2 regions of the Marinobacter apostichopi genome follow, and region 1 is predicted to be linked to the other one. Evidence: riboswitches for the same ligand, from Rfam matches in the RefSeq annotation. Region 1 holds a riboswitch; the other holds the start of a gene.
The links. A riboswitch is a leader RNA that binds a small molecule or an ion and turns the genes downstream of it on or off. The one in region 1 is predicted to bind thiamine pyrophosphate.

Region 1 (3,409 bases):
TGGGCAACCTTGGCGGAATCCTTGGGCAAGGTTTCATCGTGGTAGGCGCGGGCAGTGTCCGGATCGAGGCCCAGATTGAACTGGTCTTCCCAGCGGAATTCGAACCGGGCCTTGGATAGCGCATTGTCACGCACCTGGGCACCCGGGTGGCCTTTGGCCAGGTCAGCCGCGTGCGCCGCGATCTTATAGGTGATGATGCCGGTTTTGACGTCATCCTTGTTGGGCAGGCCCAGGTGCTCTTTGGGGGTGACGTAACAGAGCATGGCGCAGCCGTACCAGCCGATCATCGCGGCACCAATGCCGGACGTGATGTGATCGTATCCCGGTGCGATGTCGGTGATCAGCGGGCCCAGCGTGTAAAAGGGGGCCTCATCGCAGCACTCCAGCTGCTTGTCCATATTCTCTTTGACCAGATGCATGGGCACATGACCGGGACCTTCGATCATCACCTGCACATCGTGTTTCCAGGCAATCTTGGTCAGCTCTCCCAGGGTCTCCAGCTCGCCGAATTGGGCCGCATCATTAGCATCGGCAATGGATCCCGGGCGCAAGCCATCGCCCAGGCTGAAAGACACATCGTACGCTTTCATGATCTCGCAGATGTCTTCGAAGTGCTCGTACAGAAAACTTTCGCGATGATGGGCCAGGCACCACTTCGCCATGATGGAACCACCCCGGGACACAATGCCGGTGGTCCGTGCCGCAGTCAGCGGCACGTGGTGCAACCGGACACCCGCATGGATGGTGAAGTAATCCACGCCCTGCTCCGCCTGCTCGATCAGGGTGTCCCTGAAAATTTCCCAGGTCAGGTCCTCGGCCACGCCACCGACCTTCTCCAGGGCCTGGTATATCGGGACGGTGCCAATGGGAACCGGCGAGTTACGCACAATCCACTCGCGGGTTTCGTGGATGTTCTTGCCGGTGGACAGGTCCATGATGGTGTCGGCGCCCCAGCGAATTCCCCAGGTCAACTTCTCCACCTCTTCCTCAATCGACGAACTCACCGCGGAATTACCGATATTGCCATTAATCTTCACCAGGAAATTTCGGCCAATAATCATCGGCTCCGATTCCGGGTGATTGATGTTGGCAGGAATGATGGCACGGCCACGGGCTACTTCGTCCCGGACGAATTCCGGTGTAATTTCCGCTGGCAGGTTGGCGCCGAACGACTGCCCAGGATGCTGATCCTTCAGCAGGCCGCGCTCCCGGGCCTCCTGCAACTTCTGGTTTTCCCGGATGGCGATGTACTCCATCTCCGGGGTGATGATGCCATTGCGGGCATAATGCATCTGACTGACATTGCAGCCGGGCTTGGCCCGCAGGGGACTGCGCTCGTCCATGAACCGAAGCGGATCCAGCCGGGGGTCGCCCATGCGGCGCCGGGTGAATTCCGAGCTGTAGCCGGACAGAGATTCCACGTCGTTACGCTCTGCGATCCAGCTTGCGCGAATCGGCGCCAGCCCTTTGCGCAGGTCAATAGTAGCCTCGGGATCGGTGTACGGCCCGGAGGTGTCGTAGACCATCACCGCTTCGTTCTTTTCTCCTCCCATCTCGGTCGGGGTATCGGCCAGTGAAATCTCGCGCATGGGTACCCGGAGATCGGACCGGCTGCCAGACACGTAAACCTTGCGGGAATTGGGTAGCGGCTTGACCGCTGCGGAATCCACCTGGGCGGAATCACTGAGGTAGGTAGGTAGCTCTGTCATCGTTTGCTCCCGGAACTTTTATTGGATGTCGGGTCGCGTATGACGGAGCTGAGCACGGTCTCCCCCTGTTCGATCGGAGACACGATTTGCCAATCAGCTATGTGGTCTTAATTCCTACGCCGGTATTATCCGGATCAGGTCGCGGGTTCTGCGTTGCAATCTCAGCCATCTGCCCATATCTAGTTTAGGCAGACCAGCACCCCGTCAAGACGCGAATCTGTTTTGTGTGACACCGCAAATGAGTGCCGTTTGCAAGTGTAGAGCTGTGACTGATTATTGTCCATAATGGCGCACCAAAGCCTTATCAACGGTCTGTTTCTGCACAACTTGCACAGTGCAGCGACCATATCAGCGTTTGCGAGTAGGACGCTCACGTCCACAAGTATTCAGGAGAAACAATGAAGAAACGTCTGCTTTCCGGACTTGTTGGTCTCATGGTGGCTCAACCTGCCCTGTCCATCGATCTGATGGAAACCTATGAGAAAGCACTGTCCTACGACTCCGGCATTGCCGCCGCCCAGGCCAGTTTCGAAGCCCAGCAAGCCGCCAGCGATGTGACTCGCAGCGTGCTGCTACCCCAGCTCGGCGCATTTGGCGAAGCCAATTACATTGATGTGGAGGGCCCCAACCAGGACAACAGCTACCGCGAACTGGCCTACGGAGTTCAACTCACCCAACCCCTGTTCCGGGCCGACGCCTGGTTCGATTATGACGCCAGCCAGTTTCAAACCGAGTCTGCTCGCGCCGATTACAACCTCGCTCAACAGCAGTTGATCTTGGATGTGGCCACAGCCTACTTCAACGTACTCCGCGCCCGGGACACCGTCATCACGACCCGCTCAGCGGAGGCCGCAATCCAGCGTCAGTATGAGCAGGCCCAGGAGCGTTTCGACGTTGGCCTGATCGCCATTACCGAAGTCTACGAGGCACGCGCAACCTACGACGACACTCGCAGTCAGCGTATTGTTGCGGAAAACCAGCTCAATATTGCCCAGGAACAGGTGGCACGTCTGACCGGTGAATTCCCGGAAGAGATCGAAAATCTGCGGCAGAATTTCCCACTGGGTCGACCGGACCCGATGGATCCGTCAGCCTGGGAGACCACGGCTCTCGATCAAAACTGGTCTGTCCAATCGGCGCTGTACGAATTGAATGTCAGCGAAGCCAATCTCAAGTCCGCCAAGGCGGGCCACTACCCCACCCTGGACCTGAACGCCTCGTACGGGAAAACCAAAACCGACGGGCTGGAAGATCCCAGCTCTTTCCAGATGCAACGGGATGGCACTACAACGCAGGGTGTGATTGGCGTGACTCTGAACGTGCCACTTTACACCGGCGGTGGAACTCAGGCCGGCGTTCGCCAACGGCGTTCCTTGGTCACAGTCGCCGAACAGTCACTGAAAACCGTTCGTCGAGACGTACGGGTGAGCACACGCAGCCTGTTCTTGACCGTAAATAACAACATTGAGACTGCCTCGGCACTTGAGCAGACCATTGTCTCCCGCCGCAGCGCCCTGGACGCCACCCGAGCCGGGTACGAGGTTGGTACACGAAACATTGTTGAGGTACTGGATGCCGAGCAGGCCTATTACGTGGCGCTCAGGGACTACGCCAACTCTCGCTACGACTACGTAATCAACACCCTGCAGCTCAAGCAGGCTGCCGGAACGCTGAGCCCACAGGATCTGGTTGCACTGAAC
Region 2 (3,409 bases), 1.0 Mb from region 1:
CCATCATGGCATTGATAAGAGCGACTAAGGCCAGCCCTTCGCTGGCGATACCGAGTTTTGGTCGCAGCAATAGAAACAGACCGGTGGCCAGAACCAGCGGAGGAATGATCAGCGGCAAATAGGCTGAAGTCTCAAGCAGCCGTGAAATAGGCGTGTTGGTGTTGCCCGGTTTCGCCCCGAGTATCAGCAGTGACGTTGCCACCGAGACCACACCTGCGGGCAGGGCAATGCCGAGGCTGAGCGCAGTTGCCTTCAAGAGTTGCAGGCCCTGATCAGCAAAGCCCGATGGCATCAGCGCATCGGCCAGCCCTGGCAAGCCTCGGGCCAGCACTGCGAGCAGAGGGAGGGTCAGGAACAGCCCAAACGCCGCAAGCAGTCCGCTATCCAGCAGCTTTCTGACGCCTTTCGCATCAGGACGGGCATGGCTAATGACGAGTTGTCGATCGGGTATCAGGGCGGTGTTAAGTCCCTTGCGCAACACCAGCCACCAGAGCGTTCCGCAGATCAGTAGCTGTATCAGTGCCAGCAGTGCCGCCCGGCCAGCATCAAACTCGAAGCGCAGCGCCTGGTAAATGGCGACTTCAATAGTGGATGTCGCCGGCCCGCCACCCAAGGTCATGACAATGGCGAAACTGGTGAAGCAGAGAGTGAATACTAACGCCACGATCCCGGGTAAAACCGGCCGGATACTGGGCCATTCCAGGCTGCGCCAGAGCCAGAGTGAGCCAAGGCCCAATTGGCTGGCAATGCGGCGCTGAGTCGATGGGGCGCTTTCCAAAGCTTGCAGCAGAATGCGCGCAGCCAGAGGTGCATTGAAGAAAACATGGGCCAGCACAATGCCGTTGAGGCCATACAGGTTCCAACTCAAGGACGGCAGCCACTCTTGAATCGCAACGGTCAGCCAGCCTTGCCGACCATACATACTGACCAGCCCGGACACGGCAACGATGGTGGGTATCACCAGGCTGAGCTCCATCAGCCTTAGCAGCAGGGCGCGCCCGACAAATTTCCGGTGGCGGTCCAGCGCCCGGGCAATGGGAAGGGCGAGCAAGACACTGATAGATACCGACAGGAACGCCTGCCAGAGTGTGAACAGCACCACGCTGCGCAGATAACGGCTAGTCCACAAGTCGCCTATGTCCAGCGCCGGCGCCTGCCAGAACAAGGCGCCAGCACCACTGACTGTCAGCAAGACAATCGCCAGTGCAAACAGGCAACCTGGCCAGTGCTGCCAGCCCGGTTGACTGAGAGGAGCGCGAGTGAAATCAGACATAAACGACTGGCCCGGTTATCGGGTCATGGCGTTCAGCCATTCGTCCAGCCAGGCGCGCCGATTTTTCGCCACTTCAGCGGGCTCAAAGTAGCGGGCTTCGCTTGGAGTGATCAGTTTATCGAAGACATCGGGCAATTCAGGGCCAAGGTTGATGGCTGGATACATCACGTTCTTCAGGGGAATGTGAAGCTGGAACCCGTCGGTCAGCATAAACTGCAGAAACTCCCGGCCCAGCTCTTTCTGATTAGATGAATCTACCAGAGCCGCTACTTCCACTTGCAGGTAGTGCCCCTCGGCAAAATTCGCCGCCTGATAACGGTCGGTTTTATCGATCGCCATGTGATAGGCGGGCGAGGTGCTGTAGGACAGGATCATCGGTGCTTCGCCATTCATGAACAGTGAGAAGTAACCATCGCTCCAGCTCTTGGTGGTGGTCAGAATCTTGTCCTTGAGCTGTGTCCATTTCTCTGGCGCCTGGTCTCCGTAGACATGGCGCAGCCACAACAAAAGTCCCAGACCCGGGGTGCTGGTGCGCGGGTCCTGGATGATGATCTTCAAATCATCCGGCGCAGCAATCAGTTCTTCCAGGCTGGCTGGCGGATTGGGCAATTGCTCGGTGTCGTAGACAAACGCAAAATAGCCCCAGTCAAAGGGCACGAACAGGTCGTCGGCCCAGTCAATGGGTAGGTTCAGAGAACTGGTGTCAATCTTGTGGGCGGCCAGCAAGCCAGTCTGTCGGGCAGTCTCCATGGTGCCGGTATCCAGCCCCAGAACTACATCCGCCTCGCTGCTATCGCCTTCAAGACGAAGCCGCTGGAGGATGTCGCCGCTGCTTTCCAGAACCACGAAGTTCACCTGGCAACTGCACTGCTGCTCGAACGCGGTTTTTACGGCAGGGCCGGGGCCCCAGTCTGAGGCAAAGGAAGGATAGGTATAAACAGTCAGTTCGCTGGCCGCCTGTGCAGTGGCAGAAAGCGGCAGAAGCAGGGCAAGCAGTAAACGTGCGGTAGGTAGGTGCATGGTTGTAGATTCCTCCGGGAAAACTGGGGGAGCAACCATGGCGCGGGCCACCAACCGTGGTGAGCACTCAATCCCTTCGCCGGCATAATCCGGATCAGGTTCCGCGGGTCTGGTCTCAGCCCTGTGTCGAAGAGGGCACCCCGTTGAGTTGGCCGAAGTATATCATGCTGCTAATTGGTCTGTCTGAAGCCGGGTATTCAGGCGGGAGGCGGCTAAAAATTGTCCAGAAACCATTATAAAACAAAAAGTTGAAAAAAGAGGTTGACGGAATCGGCCGAATCCGTAGAATACGCCCTCGTTGACCAAGCGGGAATAGCTCAGTTGGTAGAGCACAACCTTGCCAAGGTTGGGGTCGCGAGTTCGAATCTCGTTTCCCGCTCCAGTTAACACAGTCTCTCAATGCCCACCTGAGAGCATGAAAGTCCTCCTCCTAAACGGACTTTTACCCGGCGCGGTGGCAGAGTGGTTATGCAGCGGACTGCAACTCCGTGTACGCCGGTTCGATTCCGACCCGCGCCTCCATTTTTACCCCCTCTTATCAATATTTAAGCTCCAAGCCAGATTCGTCTCGCTGTGCAGCTAATTCCCGATCTTCTGGTGCCTCGACACACTGCTATGCTTCAATGACGTGTAATCTGCCAGACCAGCAGAAAATGCTGTCTGTTGTGCTTCGGTGCGTGGTCGAAAATAATGAAAACAGACGAACAGAAGGTCAAACGCCGGCGTTCCGGCCTTCGTGGCCGACAACTGGAACCGTCGGTTCTGTCAGAGCTGCGGCACCTGATCGGTGACGAACGTACTGATTCGTCGTTGCGCTACCGCGATCGACTGATCGAGCACCTGCATGTACTTCAGGATGCCGAGGGCTGCCTCTCCATGCCCCGTCTCCGGGCCCTTTCTACATTCATGAACCTACCCATGGCCGCCATTCATGAAACGGCCACGTTTTACGCCCATTTCGATGTTGTTCATGACGAGCAATCGCCACCACCGGCAATAACACTTCGGGTATGCGACTCGCTTTCGTGCCAACTGGCGGGCGCAGGCTCACTGCACGAGGCGCTGGCTGATGGGCATGACCCGAGTCAGGTGCGTGTTGTGCACGCACCCTGCATG

Region 2: linked by a shared signal. The riboswitch ahead of thiB (thiamine ABC transporter substrate binding subunit) and the one ahead of thiC (phosphomethylpyrimidine synthase ThiC) in region 1 are both predicted to bind thiamine pyrophosphate.

The regions. Positions count from the first base shown of each region.
Region 1 covers NZ_AP028070.1:732,359-735,767, reverse strand. Annotated here, with positions in the region: gene thiC (phosphomethylpyrimidine synthase ThiC) at 1-1,709, opposite strand, end outside; TPP riboswitch at 1,804-1,923, opposite strand; gene QUE89_RS03350 (TolC family outer membrane protein) at 2,108-3,409, shown strand, end outside.
Region 2 covers NZ_AP028070.1:1,739,954-1,743,362, forward strand. Annotated here, with positions in the region: gene thiP (thiamine/thiamine pyrophosphate ABC transporter permease) at 1-1,273, opposite strand, end outside; gene thiB (thiamine ABC transporter substrate binding subunit) at 1,289-2,293, opposite strand; TPP riboswitch at 2,348-2,446, opposite strand; tRNA gene QUE89_RS08075 (tRNA-Gly) at 2,600-2,675, shown strand; tRNA gene QUE89_RS08080 (tRNA-Cys) at 2,742-2,815, shown strand; gene QUE89_RS08085 (NADH-ubiquinone oxidoreductase-F iron-sulfur binding region domain-containing protein) at 2,984-3,409, shown strand, end outside.